DNA from 4 places in the Nonomuraea sp. NPDC049309 genome. Region 4 is predicted to be linked to each of the others. Evidence: riboswitches for the same ligand, from Rfam matches in the RefSeq annotation. Region 4 holds a riboswitch; each other region holds the start of a gene.
What was found. Region 4 has a riboswitch for cyclic di-AMP ahead of ACGFIM_RS09645 (C40 family peptidase). Riboswitches for the same ligand answer to the same signal wherever they lie in the genome.
Positions count from the first base shown of each region.

Region 1: another riboswitch for cyclic di-AMP. It lies ahead of ACGFIM_RS30215 (glycoside hydrolase family 25 protein); the one in region 4 lies ahead of ACGFIM_RS09645 (C40 family peptidase).
Region 2: another riboswitch for cyclic di-AMP. It lies ahead of ACGFIM_RS19570 (C40 family peptidase); the one in region 4 lies ahead of ACGFIM_RS09645 (C40 family peptidase).
Region 3: another riboswitch for cyclic di-AMP. It lies ahead of ACGFIM_RS07570 (CHAP domain-containing protein); the one in region 4 lies ahead of ACGFIM_RS09645 (C40 family peptidase).

Region 1 covers NZ_JBICSH010000005.1:389,171-392,550, forward strand. Annotated here, with positions in the region: gene ACGFIM_RS30205 (hypothetical protein) at 1-302, opposite strand, end outside; gene ACGFIM_RS30210 (malate:quinone oxidoreductase) at 469-1,689, shown strand; cyclic di-AMP (ydaO/yuaA leader) riboswitch at 1,878-2,022, shown strand; gene ACGFIM_RS30215 (glycoside hydrolase family 25 protein) at 2,035-2,775, shown strand; gene ACGFIM_RS30220 (SDR family oxidoreductase) at 3,026-3,380, opposite strand, start outside.
Region 2 covers NZ_JBICSH010000002.1:1,191,910-1,195,289, reverse strand. Annotated here, with positions in the region: gene ACGFIM_RS19580 (RDD family protein) at 1-590, opposite strand, end outside; gene ACGFIM_RS19575 (amino-acid N-acetyltransferase) at 676-1,245, opposite strand; cyclic di-AMP (ydaO/yuaA leader) riboswitch at 1,523-1,671, shown strand; gene ACGFIM_RS19570 (C40 family peptidase) at 1,794-2,723, shown strand; gene ACGFIM_RS19565 (LuxR C-terminal-related transcriptional regulator) at 3,163-3,375, opposite strand.
Region 3 covers NZ_JBICSH010000001.1:1,661,279-1,664,658, forward strand. Annotated here, with positions in the region: gene ACGFIM_RS07560 (aldo/keto reductase) at 1-580, shown strand, start outside; gene ACGFIM_RS07565 (Gfo/Idh/MocA family protein) at 670-1,623, shown strand; cyclic di-AMP (ydaO/yuaA leader) riboswitch at 1,741-1,877, shown strand; gene ACGFIM_RS07570 (CHAP domain-containing protein) at 1,890-2,588, shown strand; gene ACGFIM_RS07575 (hypothetical protein) at 2,752-2,886, opposite strand; gene ACGFIM_RS07580 (hypothetical protein) at 2,873-3,380, shown strand, end outside.
Region 4 covers NZ_JBICSH010000001.1:2,148,496-2,151,875, forward strand. Annotated here, with positions in the region: gene ACGFIM_RS09635 (M48 family metallopeptidase) at 1-498, opposite strand, end outside; gene ACGFIM_RS09640 (hypothetical protein) at 510-1,328, opposite strand; gene ACGFIM_RS09645 (C40 family peptidase) at 1,401-1,907, opposite strand; cyclic di-AMP (ydaO/yuaA leader) riboswitch at 2,002-2,166, opposite strand; gene ACGFIM_RS09650 (NlpC/P60 family protein) at 2,993-3,380, opposite strand, start outside.

The DNA.
Region 1 (3,380 bases), on a different contig from region 4:
CAGTCGTCGTCGCGGCGACGGCGCAGCTCGCGGCGGGCCTGGCGGCGCTCGCGGCGGCGCGTCTCGCGACGGTAGAGTGCCCACTCGCGACCCCCGTTGAGCCGGCCCTCCCCGAATAGGAACGTGCCGGTCGCCTGCCAGTAGCAGCCGCTCAGACGCCGGGAGAGCGAGGCGCTCTCCCGGTCGATCCGGCCGGGCAGCGTGCAGGCGCCGTCACGGTGGTCGTGAACGGGCCGGCAGTACACCATCGGCGCGTCGGCCATCTTCACCCACCAGGGCCGGGTCTTGTCGGTCTTGCTCATACGGTCACCTTTCGGCTCCGTGACGCCCCGGGATGGGGCCGTCAACAGACCGGGTGCACCGTGATCACCTCCTCGACCTGGCGGAGACCTGCTCGATCCACGCTAGCGAGGATCCCGGGCCGCGCGCGCAGGATGTTATACAAGGAGCGAACCTGTCATACGAGTTGTGGGGAGCCGGGTCGCGGTGGTCGCCGAGGGCTACGACGTGGTGCTGGTCGGCGGTGGCGCCATGAGCGCCACGCTCGGCGTGCTGCTGCGCCGCGTGCCGCACTACTCGTTCGCGCGGGGCGCGGCCGGGGTCGAGCGCCTGCGCCTGCGCCACGCGGCACTGCGCGGGCACCCGCTCTTCGAGGGCCTTGAGCTGGTACGCGACCGCGACGCCATGGCGGAGCTGCTGCCGCTGATGTTCGAAGGCCGCCCCGCGGACGAGGAGGTGGCGCTGTGCCGCTCGCGCGGCGGCACCGACGTCGACTACGGCGTGCTGACCAGGCGGCTGTTCGCCGCGCTCGAACGCGACGGCGTCGAGGTGCGGACCGGGCACGAGGTGCGCTCGCTGTCTCGTGACCGCAGGTCGTGGCGGCTGCGGGTGCGCGACCTGGCGGGCCGGCGCGACTACGGGGTGCACGGGTCGTTCGTGTTCCTCGGGGCGGGCGGCGGCACGCTGCCGCTGCTGCAAAGCGCGGGGGTGGCCGAGACGCGGGCGTACGGCGGATTCCCGATCAGCGGGCGGTTCCTGCGTACGGACCGGCCCGAGCTGGTGGCCGCCCACCACGCCAAGGTCTACAGCCACGCCGAGCCGGGCGCGCCGTCCCTCTCGGTGCCGCATCTCGACACGCGGGTCGTGGGCGGGCGCACGTACCTGATGTTCGGCCCGTTCGCCGCGTTCTCGCCCCGCTTCCTCAAGCGCGGCCGGCTCACCGACCTGCCGGGCTCCATCACCCCCGGCAACCTGCCCACGCTGCTCGGCGCCGCCCGCGCCGAGCGCGCCATGCTGCGCTACCTCGTGGGGCAGCTCGCGCAGACCGGCCGCGACCGGCTGCGGGCGCTGCGCAGGTTCGTCCCGCGGGCGCGGGCGGGCGACTGGGAGCCGATCACCGCGGGCCAGCGGGTGCAGGTGGTCAAGCCGGTGAACGGGCGCGGATCCATCGCCGGTTTCGGCACCGAGGTGGTGACGTCGGCGTACGGCGGGCTCGCCGCGCTGCTGGGCGCGTCCCCGGGCGCCTCGGCGTCCGTGGCGATCATGCTGGACGTGATCGAACGCGCCTTCCCCGGACGGCTGCCCGGCTGGCGGCCGGCGTTGCGGGAGCTCGTTCCGGCGTACGGGACCGCGCCGTCCGAGCGGCCCGAGCCGGCGCGGGAGACGGCCAGGACGCTGGGCCTGGAGTGAGCAGGCCGGAAAACTTTACTTTGACCGGAAACCGCTCTGACATAAGGCTTACGGAGGAGTAACCCGCGTAGTGCGAAGGCAATCCCTTTAGGGTACTTGCCGACCCTTTTGCGAATTATGTACTTTTGCGGGTCGAGGCACGTCTGCGGCGTGCCTCGCACCTTTGACCGGACCGTACGCCTTCAGCCGGCGTGCGGCCGCCGAATCCGCCTCATGCGGAACCGGGGACCCACCTTTCCGGGGTGAATCGGACGCCTGGCCAGGCCCGCGTCCGTAGGGCACTTCCAGTCCCGAACCCGTCAGCTAACCCGGTAGGCGGCATGGAAGCAAGGAGTCAACACCCGCATGCCCAAGCTTGCCGACAACCGCAAGCGCCTCGGACTGGCGCTCGGCGGAGCCGTGCTCGCCGTCACCGCCGTCACCGGCACCGCCCACGCCTCCGTCGCCGACCACGGCGCCCCGCACGAGGCCGCGCAGCACACCTCCCAGCAGCAGGCCCGCTCCCTGACCTACGGCCTCGACCTCTCCCACTACGAGGCGCTGTACGACTGGAGCTCCAGCTCCGCGCAGTTCGGCATCATCAAGGCCACGGAGGGCACCGACTTCGTCGACTCGTCCTTCGCCAGGCACTGGCGCGAACTCGGCAACAAGGGCATCGTGCGCGGCGCGTACCACTTCGGCCACCCCGCCAACGACCCCATCGCCGACGCCAACCACTTCCTCACCACCGTGAACGCCCAGCCCGCCAAGCCCGGCGACCTGCTGGTCCTGGACCTGGAGACCACCGACGGCAAGTCCGTCGCGGAGGTCAACGCCTGGGCCAAGGCGTGGCTGTCGTACGTGGAGCAGCAGACCGGCGTCAAGCCGCTCTTCTACAGCGGCTGGAACTTCGCCAACACCTACGGCCACGGCCTGTCGCAGTACCCGCTGTGGGTCGCCCACTACAGCCGGGCCAAGGGCGCGGTCACCCCGCCGGCCGACTGGAAGACCTGGACGATCCACCAGTACACCGACACGCCGGTCGACCAGAACGTCTCCGCGCTGACGCCCGACCAGCTCCGCGCCCTCGGCCGCCGGTCCGCCTGACGCGGAGCCCCCGGCCGGCCGTTGAACGCCCGGCGCGCAGCCCTTCGGCCGGCCGCAGTCCGCCTGACGCGGAACCCCGGCCGGCCCGTTGAACGCTCCGCGCGCGACCCCTCATCCGGCCGTTTCAGGCCTCGGGGCTCGCCGGGGCCGCACATGAAGCCGCGTGCCGGTCCTGTCGCATGACAGCACCGACCGTCACGCGGCTTTCGCATGCGAACAAGCCCTCACGTCGCCTCGGCACGCGGTGCCGTCACGTAGCGGCCGCGGCGGCCACCCAGTCCCCGTACCGGATCTTGCCGAGCCGTGCCTCACCCAGCGGAACGAGCGAGTGCTCGGCGAGCGCGGCACCGAAGTACCGAGCGCCGGGATCGGTGACCACCTCACGAGGGTCGCCCAGAGCGGCAAGCGCCTCGCGGACGAACACGTCCATCCTGACCCGCTCCGGCCCGGCGATCTCCATCCGGCCGTTGAGTGGCGGGCCCTCCACGACCTCGCGCAGCACCGCCGCCACGTCGTCCCCGGCGATCGGCTGGAACAGCACCGGCGCGATCCGCACCACTCCCCCATCGGCGGCCTCGTCGGCGATCCCCTTCACGAACTCGAAG
Region 2 (3,380 bases), on a different contig from region 4:
GACTGCGGCTGCTGACCGTACCCGGGCTGAGACGGGGGCTGCTGTCCATAGCCGGGCTGGGACTGCGGCTGCTGGCCGTAGCCCTGCTGCTGGCCGTACTGCTGCTGGGCGTCGTAGCCCTGACCGTAGCCCGGCTGTGACTGGGGCTGCTGCCCGTACGGCGCCTGCTGGTCGTAGCCCTGCTGGCCGGAGGGAGGCTGCTGCCCGTAGCCGGGCTGGGACTGCGGCTGCTGGCCGTAAGCCTGCTGCTGGGGGTCGTAGCCCTGCTGGGGGTAGCCCTGCTGTCCGTAGCCCTGCTGCGGCTGCTGCCCGTAGCCCTGCTGCCCGTAAGGGAGTTGCTGCTGGCCATAGGGGGGCTGCTGCTGGCCGTATCCCGGCTGGGACGGCTGCTGCTGCCCATAGCCGTACTGCTGTTGCTGTCCGTACTGGGGCTGCTGCCCGTAGGCGTCGTCCGCCCGGTAGCCGACCACAGTCGCGTCCGGGTCGGGCGCGCCGGGGTGGCGGCCCGCGTTCTGCGGCCCGTAAGGGGTGCCGGGTGCAGAATTCTCGCCGGATTCGTCCTGTGGATACGGCGGCTGTCCGGTGCTCACCGTGTCACCTCGCTTCAAGTGCGCATGTGGCACGTGTCAGGACACATGCCTGTGCTGCCCAACGTATCGACATAGGTATCAACAATCACCTTTCCGTCTGGTCAGGGTCCGCGTCACCCGATGTCAGATGGAGCAGCATGCGGGTGTTGCCCAGGGTGTTCGGTTTGACGTGTTCGAGATCGAGAAACTCCGCCACACCCTCGTCGTACGAGGCCAGCAGTTCGGCGTACACCTCGGGTGAGACCGGCGTGCCCTGAATCCGGCGAAAGCCGAGCCGTGCGAAGAAGTCGACCTCAAAAGTCAGACAGAATACACGCTGCAGACCCAGATCTTTCGCCTGCTGTATGAGCGCCGAGACGATCCGGCGGCCGACGCCCATGCCCTGACACTCCGGATCCACGGCCACGGTCCGGACCTCGGCGAGATCCTCCCAGAGCACGTGGAGCGCGCCGCAGCCGACGACCTGCCCGCCCCGTTCGGCCACCCAGAACTCCTGCACGTCCTCGTACAGGGTGACGGTGGCCTTCTTCAGGAGCCGCGGGCCCGCTCCCGCGTAGGTGTCCACAAGCCTCCTGATGGCCCGCACGTCGGGTGTGCGGGCGCGCCGGACCACGACCGCGGTCTCGGCTGCTGTCAGTTCGGCCACCTGCTCCATGGCCCTCCAGGGTACAGATGTCATTACGGCTCGGCCCTAACTCCCACGTCTCGCCCCATGCTGTAACAACTCGTGCTCATCCGAGCACGCGCTCCGAGCAGGCGTGCAGCCCATCTGAAGTCACGCCAAATCCGGCATAAAACCACTTCTGTACGGCCCGCCACGAGATCACCTTGTGACCCTTCGGTTGTGAAACCTCAACAGAGTCTGTAGTTCTGGTTGAGCACGAACCCGGAGTGCATTAGTGTCCAGCGACGATGTTCCCCGCGTGTCGCGCGCGGGCGACACGCCTAATCCTCCACAAGGAGGAGCCGGGGAACCGCCGGCGGCGCCCCCAACGCCGCCCGGGGTGAATCCGCACCGTCCGGTAGGGCTGCTCCGGCCCGAACCCGTCAGCTAACCCGGCAGGCGCCGATGGAAGGAGCTGGTTGGTGAAGCGTACGCGCGAGCGTGAGAGGACGACGGCGGGCAAGCACGCCCGCCCTCCGAAACGCGCCGCACGGCGATCCCGCCTGCTCGGTGTAATAAGTGTCACACTCGCGGCGTTGATGGTCGCGACTCCCGTCGGCTCGGCATCCGCCGACCCCAAGCCCTCGCTTCAAGACCTGGCCAAGCAGGTCGAGAAGATGCACACCGAGATCGAGCAGCTGTCCGAGCAGTACAACGGCCAGCGGGAGAAGCTCAAGAGCGCCAAGAGGGCCGCTGAGGCCGCGAAGAAGACCCTGGCCGCCAGCGAGGCCGATCTCGCCGCCAAGCGCGCCAAGGCGGCCGCCCTGGCCGAGAACGCCTACATCACCGGCGGGCTCAGCCGCATCCTGGCCTTCACCACCTCCGACGACCCCGACACGTTCCTCGACCGCGCCGCCACCACGTACGTGCTGGAGCAGCAGCAGGGCGAGGCCGTCAACCAGGTCACCAAGGCCAGGCAGGCCGCGGAGCGCGCCAGGGCGAGCGCCAAGACCCGCATCGCCGAGGTCGAGAAGCTGATCGCCGACCTCGGCGCCAAGCGCGACAAGATCACCAAGCTGGTGGCCAAGGTCGAGAGCAACCTGTTCCGCCGCGCCCTCGGCGAGGCGGGCCGGCCCGGCACCCGCGCCCAGCGCGTCGACCTGCCCATCCCGGGCAGCGGCAAGGCCGCCCAGGCCGCGAGGTGGGCGCTGACGCAGCAGCTCAAGCCGTACGTCTGGGGCGCCGACGGCCCCAACTCCTACGACTGCAGCGGCCTGGTCATGGCGGCCTACCAGCAGGTCGGCATCTCGCTGCCGCACTACACCGGCAGCCAGTGGACGGCCGGGCGGCACATCGACCGCTCCGAGCTGCGCGCCGGCGACCTCGTGTTCTTCTACAGCGACCTGCACCACGTGGGCATCTACCTCGGCGGCGGGATGATGATCCACGCCCCGCGCACCGGCGACGTCGTCCGCATCGCCTCCATCGCGAACAGGCCCTACGCGGGCGCGGTCCGCATCGCCGACTGAGCCTCCCGGAGCGGCCCGCGGGTCCCGCCTCGCGCGGGCCCCGGGCGGCCCCTTCGCCCCGCCCTCCCGACGGGGCTCTCACGCGAACCCGACCGGGGCGCCTCACGTCAAAACCGTGCGGAGGCCTCACACAAACCCTGCGGGGCGCCTCACGCTAACTCCGCGGGGGCCTCACCCGAACGCTGCCGGGGCCTCACGCAAACTCCCCGGGGGGCCTCACCCGAACGCTGCCGGGGCCTCACGCCAAACCCTGCGGGGTCTCACGCAAACCCTGCGAAGGCCTCACCCCTGCGAAGGCCTCACGCGAATTGCGGGGCGCCTCACGTGTACCCCGGAGGGCGCTTCGTCCTTCTCTCACGCCGGCCCGCCGCCGGCCCGTGCCGGCCGCCCCGTGTGAACGCCCGTCGCCCGGCCCTGACCGCCGGGCTTGACCGGGCCGCTAGATCAGCTGGCGGCGGGCCGCCCAGGCCACGGCCTCGATCGCCGTGGCGACGCCGATGCGGTCGCAGATGACCCGCAGCCGCCGCCGTACGGTGCGGCCGCTGATGTCCAGCCGCCTGCCGACCCGATCGACCGTGACCCCTTTGGCCAGCTCCGCCAGTAAAGCGAGATCGGCGTGGCTGAGTTGAACATCCTCAGTGAGCACTTCCATCGGGA
Region 3 (3,380 bases), 490 kb from region 4:
CCGCGCCGAGGCCGCCTTCGAGGAGTCGCTGGCCCGGCTCGGCCTCGACTACGTCGACCTTTACCTCATCCACTGGCCGATGCCGCAGCACGACAAGTACGTGCAGGCCTGGAAGGCCATGGAGAAGATCTACCGGGACGGCCGGGCCAAGGCCATCGGCGTGTCCAACTTCACGGTCGAGACGCTCACCCGGCTCATGAACGAGGCCGACATCGTTCCCTCGATCAACCAGATCGAGCTCCATCCGTACTTCCAGCAGCGCCAGATGCGGGAGTTCCACGAGGCCAACGGCATTCTCACCGAGGCGTGGAGCCCGCTCGGCCAGGGCAGGGGGCTGCTCGACGACCCGGCGCTGCGGGTGCTGGCCGACAAGCACTGCAAGACGCCCGCGCAGATCGTGCTGCGCTGGCACCTCCAGATCGGCAACGTGGTGATCCCGAAGTCGGTCACGCCGGCCAGGATCGCCGAGAACATCGACGTCTTCGACTTCTTCCTCGACGACGAGGACCTCGCGGCCATCAGCGCGATGAACAGGGAGCAGCGGCTGGGTCCCGACCCCGACACGTTCCACGCGGTGTGAAGGTGACCGGTGTGACTGCCGGACATTTCTGATATTTCCGGCATCACCCGGCATATAAGCGTTTTTACCTTCCGGATACGATCGCCGGCGTGCGAGATTTCACTTGGGGAATAGCCGCCACCGGCGGCATCGCCCGTACCGTCGGCAAGGTGATCGTGGCGGAACCCGGCATGCGGGTGGCCGCCGTCGGATCGAGGAGTCTGGACAGGGCGCAGGCCCTGGCGGCGGAGCTGGGCGCCGAGTCGGCGTACGGCTCCTACGAGCAGCTGTGCGCGGATCCGGCGGTGGACGCCATCTACATCGCCACCCCGCACGCCCAGCACCTGCAGGTGGCCGAGGCCGCCATCGCGGCGGGCAAGGCGGTGCTGTGCGAGAAGCCGCTGGCCGCGACCGTGGACGACGCCGAGAAGATGGTGCGCCTGGCCCGCGAGGCGGGGGTCTTCCTGATGGAAGCGATGTGGATGCGGTTCAATCCGCTCATTCAGCTCATCAAGGACGACCCTCGCTTCGGCGAGATCCGGTCGGTGCAGGCGAGCTTCGGTTTCGCCCACCCCTACGACCCCGCGCACCGCCTGTGGGCGCCGGAGCTGGGCGGCGGCGCCCTGCTCGACCTGGGGATCTACCCGTTCGGGCTGGCCCAGCTCCTCCTGGGCATGCCCACCGGCCTGCACGTCACCGGTAAGCTCGCACCGAACGGCGTTGACGCGGAGGCGGCCGGCGTCTTGCTCTACCCCGACGGCAAGCACGCTCTCGTGGCGACTTCATTGCTCGGGAATTACCCGAACCAGGCCGGCGTTGTGGGTACTCAGATGCGCGCGGACATCCAGGCGCCGTTCTGGGCACCGCAGCGGATCGTGCTCTCCGGGCCCTCGATGGAGCCGGAGGAGCACGTGCTCGATCCGGCCGACAACGGTTACGCCGGAGAGCTCCGCGAAGTCCGCGCCGCCACGGCCGAAGGCAGGACCGAATCCTCGATCATGCCTCTTGACGAATCCCTTGCCATGATGGGGCTTCTGGCCGAGGCTCGCAGTCAGCTCAGCTGACTTTACTTTTATGGATTTGTAATCCTCTTGCCTCGTGTATTACCTTATGGGGCATCTTGAGGCATACGCCCGGTTTGTCCGGCTATGTCAGACCATCGCACGAAAGATCACAGGAATGTCCTGTGACCGCTGAATCCGCCACGTGCGGAACCGGGGACCCACGTCCTTTGGGGTGAATCGGCACTCCGGTGCCGTAGGGCAGCTTCCACGCCCGAACCCGTCAGCTAACCCGGTAAGCGGCATGGAAGCAAGGAGTTACCCCCTCGATGGCCAAGCACCGTCTTACCGCTGTCTCGAAGAACACCATCGCCCGCGCCGTGCTCGGCGCCGGCGTCCTGGCCTCGGCCCTCGGCGTCCCCGCCACGGCCCACGCCGACGCCTCCACCGCGGTCGCCGCGGCCACCGCCGCCAAGCACCCGGACACCGCCCGCGCCGCCCACAAGGCGGGCGAGCGCGACGAGACGAAGATCAACGTCACCGCCGACCAGGTGCTCGCGGTCGCCAGGTCGCAGATCGGCACCTCCGAGAACGCCAAGGGCGGCGGCACCCCGTACCAGCAGTGGTACGCCAACTCCCAGCGCGCGGCCGAGACCATCGCCCGCGACGGCGGCAGCCGCGCCGATTACCTGAACGCCGCCTGGTGCTCGATGTTCGTCTCCTGGGTCGGCGAGAAGACCGGCGCCCGCCCGCAGGTCGGCTGGGACGCCTGGACCGTCGCCCACGCCAAGTGGTTCGCCGCCAACAAGCGCTTCGGCCACGAGGCCAAGCCTGGCGCCGTGGTGTTCTTCTCCTGGAAGGGCGGCAAGTCGCTGAACGACATCCAGCACGTCGGCTTCGTCGTCAAGGACAACCGCGACGGCACCATCACCACCATCGAGGGCAACACCGGCAACGGCAAGGTCGAGGAGCGGGTCCGGCCGAAGTCGCAGGTCGTCGGCTACGGCTACCCCGAGTACGCCTCCTGACGCACTCCCACCGGTGGGTGCTCCCACCTTCTTCGTGACGGCAGAACGCGCGTCCCCTCCCCGGGGCGCGCGTTTCGTCGTCCGGGGCTCTCGAACGCCCGGCGCCGCGTCTCGCCATCGGGGCTCTCGAACGTCGGGGCTCTAACGCCCGCGCCGCGTTTCGTCATCCCGGGACGTCGAACGCCCGGCGCCGGACCACGTCGAGCTCGGCGTAGAGCCCCGGGACCGCGACGAGCTCGTCATGCGTGCCGCACCGCACGATGCGGCCCCCGTCGAACACGACAATGAGATCCGCCATCCGCACCGCCGGAAAACGGTGGGTGATCAGCAGCGTGACGGCCCCGGGCGGCTCTTCGCCGCCTCGGGCTCTCGGACGGGGCGTCCGGCGCCGCGGTCGGCTCGTCCAGCAGCACCACCAGCAGCCGCGGCGCCGTACGCATCGAGCCTCGGGCGAGCGCCAGCCGCTGCCGCTGCCCGCCGGAGAGCCGCACGCCGCCCTCGAACGTCTCGCCCGGCTCGGTCTCCAGGCCGCGCGGAAATTCTCCGGCCACCGGGCGGGCGTCCGCGCGTTCCAGCGCCGCCCGGACGGCCGCGAGGCCGTGCAGGGCGAGCCGCAGGTCGCCTTGCACGTGCGGGCGTTCGAGCCGGGCGAGCGGCATGGCCGCGACTGCGGCGCGCACCCGGTGGCGCAGCTCCCCGTCGATCCGCCGGACCACGGCGGCCCCGCGGGCTCCAGCAGCGCGGTGCAGAGCTCCTGGGCTTGCAGCACCAGCAGCAGGGCGACGAGCGGGC
Region 4 (3,380 bases):
TCCCTTGGCGATCTGGGCGGCGGTGAAGTCGCGGGCCGGATCGGGCGGCCCTCCGGTCAGCACGTCCCAGGGCGTGGTGAACGCGGCCACGGCGATGATCACGATGCCGAGCAGCACCAGCGCCAGGGCCGCCTGGCGGCGCAGGGCCGGGGTGGTCGTTCCGCGTTCGTCCATGCCCGCCCCCTTCCCGCTGGTCAAGCGCTGAACGTCCGCCTTTCCGCCGTCCGCGTCCGAGGCCGGCGAGTCCAAGGCCGGCGGGTCCGAGGCCGGCGGGTCCGCCTGCGCGCCGCCTGCCGCGGCCTTTTCGTCCGGGGTCCGCGCGCCCTCCTGCCCGCCTGCGGCCTCCGCGTCCTGGGCGCCGCCTCCGGCGGGCGCACCGGGCGGGTGGGTGGCGCCCACCGTGGCCAGCGCCTCCTCAGCCGCCCGGGTGCCGTCCTTCGCCCCCTCGGCCTCCGCGCGGTCCGTCTCCCGGCCGTCCGGGTGTTGTCGTTCGCTCATCTGCCTCCCCTTCACACGAGCTGATCCCGCACGTACGCGCGCCACCGCGCGGTCAGCGTCGCGACGGAGAGCCCGAGCGCGGCGAGTGCCCGATCGGTCCCGCGTGCGCGGGCCGCACGGTAGAGCCTCACCAGGGTCCCCTCACCGAACCGGTCAGCGAGGAAGCGACACGCCAGCCAGGCCTCCTGGTACGCCCGGGCGAGCGCGGCCGGGTCGGCGCCGTTCGCCGCGAAAGCCGCAGGCCCCGGCAGATCGGTCGGGAGGCGTCCGGCCCGCACCTCGGCGGCCAGCTCGGCGGCGGCGACCGTCACGGGCAGCCCGGCGTCGCGGTAGGCGACGTAGTCGGCGAAGCCCTCGTACAGCCAGACGGGCAGGCCCGCGGTGCCGGCGACGACGTGGGTGAGCTCGTGGGCGAGGACGACGTCCCTGCCCGTGGGGTTGAGCCTGGCGAACGACTCGGGCACGACGATCACCCGTTCGCCGTCGGCCAGTGCCGCCAGGCCGTCCACGCCGCCCACCCGGGCCAGCGCGGCCGCCTCGCGGGCGCCGGCCGGTACGACGATCAAGGGGCGTACGGGGCGGGCGAGCACCGCCGAGACCCGGCGGCCCGCCGTGTCGGCCCTGCGCGCCAGCTCGCCGAGCCCCGTGGCGTCGTGGCCCACGACCGTGGACCACCTGCCGCGGCGCACGGCGTACGGGCCGGGCCACAGGCCGCGTACCGCCTGGGGCAGGATCGGCGCGCCGGGCAGCGGAGCGGCGGCCGGCGCGAGGGAGACGGCGGCGAGCACCAGCCCGGCCGCCACGGCACGTCGGCTCACCTGCTCGGGCACAGCCCCGATGGTAGGCCGTCCCCGGCACGCGAGAGCCCCGCCCGGATCGGAGAGGATCCGGACGGGGCTTCTTCACGCGCCGGGACGGACGGCGCCGACGAAGGACGCCTTACGCCATCCGCTCAGCTTGTCGATGCGTACCCGTTCACCCGTCCGAGGTGAATGGATCATCTTGCCTTTGCCGACGTACATGCCCACATGGCCGAGCCCGTTGAAGAACATCAGGTCACCAGGCTGGAGATTGCGCCAGGAGACCTTCTTCCTGACGCGGGCGAACTGGCTGCTCGCCACGCGCGGGAGCTTGACGCCGGCCTTCCTCCAGGCGTACTGGACGAGACCGGAGCAGTCGAAGGCACCGGGTCCGGCGGCCCCGTAACGGTACGGGTCACCGATCTGCTTCTTGGCCACGGCGACGGCCTTGCCGGCCCTCGCCCTCTGCCGGGCGGCCTTGGCGGCCCTCTTACGGGCCTTGGCCGAGGCGGTGGTGCGGGCGGTGGTGGCCGCCTTCACCGTCGCTCCGGCCGCCGCACCGGCGTCGCGGGTCGTCGCCGCCTGAGCCTCGGGGGCATGGAGGACCATACCTCCGGCTGTCACAGTCAACGTGAGTGCGACACCACTCAGGGCAAGGCGGGACAGGCGGGGGTTCTGCGGGGATTCAGACAGGATTTCTCCTTGGGTCTTCCACGAACGCCTACCGGGTTAGCTGACGGATTCGGGCGTGGAAGTCGCCCTACGGCGCGATGGCGCGCCGATTCACCCCTGATCCCTTGGGGAACGCGGGATCGCTGGGTCCCCGGCTCCGTGCCTCCTGGCTGCACGGATTCGGCAGGTCACGCCCCGATCGATGCGTGCGATGGGGATGTCGGGGCCGACCGGCGGATATGTATCTGTCTCACATCGGGAGTGACCGATGATCGGTTCGCGACGACATGGCTTGTCCGCCGCGACGCCAGAAGTTACGCCGAACGGTCACGAATCGGCAAAGCCCAAGTAACGCTGTAAAGATCAGATAGAGGTATTTGTCAGACTCGGAACCGCTGCTGGGACCCCAGATCCCGTGACCGAAATGTGACCTCACTCACAATTCCATTCCCGCCCCTTTGTAAGGTCTCATCAGTCACATCTGTCACCTGCGTCACAAATGTGAACCCCGTTCCCGCACGGCCGCCCGCCGGCGCGAATGACCACCGCGACAGGATGCACCTTTCGAAATTTCCCCTTTTTCCGACACGTCCTAGCAGCAAGATCGCGCCTTCACCACGGTCTACGGCCCGCACCTTGGCGCCACTACGATGCCGCATCGTAGAAGGAGAGCGACGTATATCACACTCGGAGAAACGGCGACTAAAGCGAATAGCGGTCCTGAATGCGACAGATCATGAAAACGACTCTGGGAATCCGTCCGCTCGGCCGGGTCGCGCCAGTCGGCGCCGTCGGAGGTGCGGGCGGAGCCGCGTCTCAGGTACGGGCGGAGCCGCGTCTCAGGTCCGGCCCCTACCGGCCCGGTCTCTTAGTGAACCGGCCGAAGAGCGGAGACGGTGGCTTCGCAAGCGTGCCGCGAAAAGCGGCCGGCCCGCCCGTCCGAGGTCGTGAACCTCGGCACGAGCGGGCCGTCACCGGAGAAACGGGTGCGCGAAGCGCGGGTCTCCCCGCACGCGTCAGCCTTACGGGCGGATCGCGCCGACGAGGCGGCGGCCGTACTCGGAGAGCTTGACGACCTTGACGACGTCGCCCGTCTGCGGGGCGTGGACGATCTGCCCGTTGCCCGCATAGATACTGACGTGCCCCAAACCCTCGCTGAAGATGAGATCACCAGGCTGGAGGTCGTCCAGCGACACCCGCCGGTTCGCGCCCCAGGCCCACTGCTGCCAGGTCGTACGCGGTAGCCGCACGCCCGCGGCCGCCCACGCCGCCTGAGTGAGCCCCGAGCAGTCGTACCCGCCCGGACCGGTGCCGCCGAACACGTACGGCTTGCCGATCTGCGCGTACGCGAACCGCAGCACCGCCGCGGCGCTCCCCGACGCGGGCCCGGTGTACTTGAGCCCGGTGCTG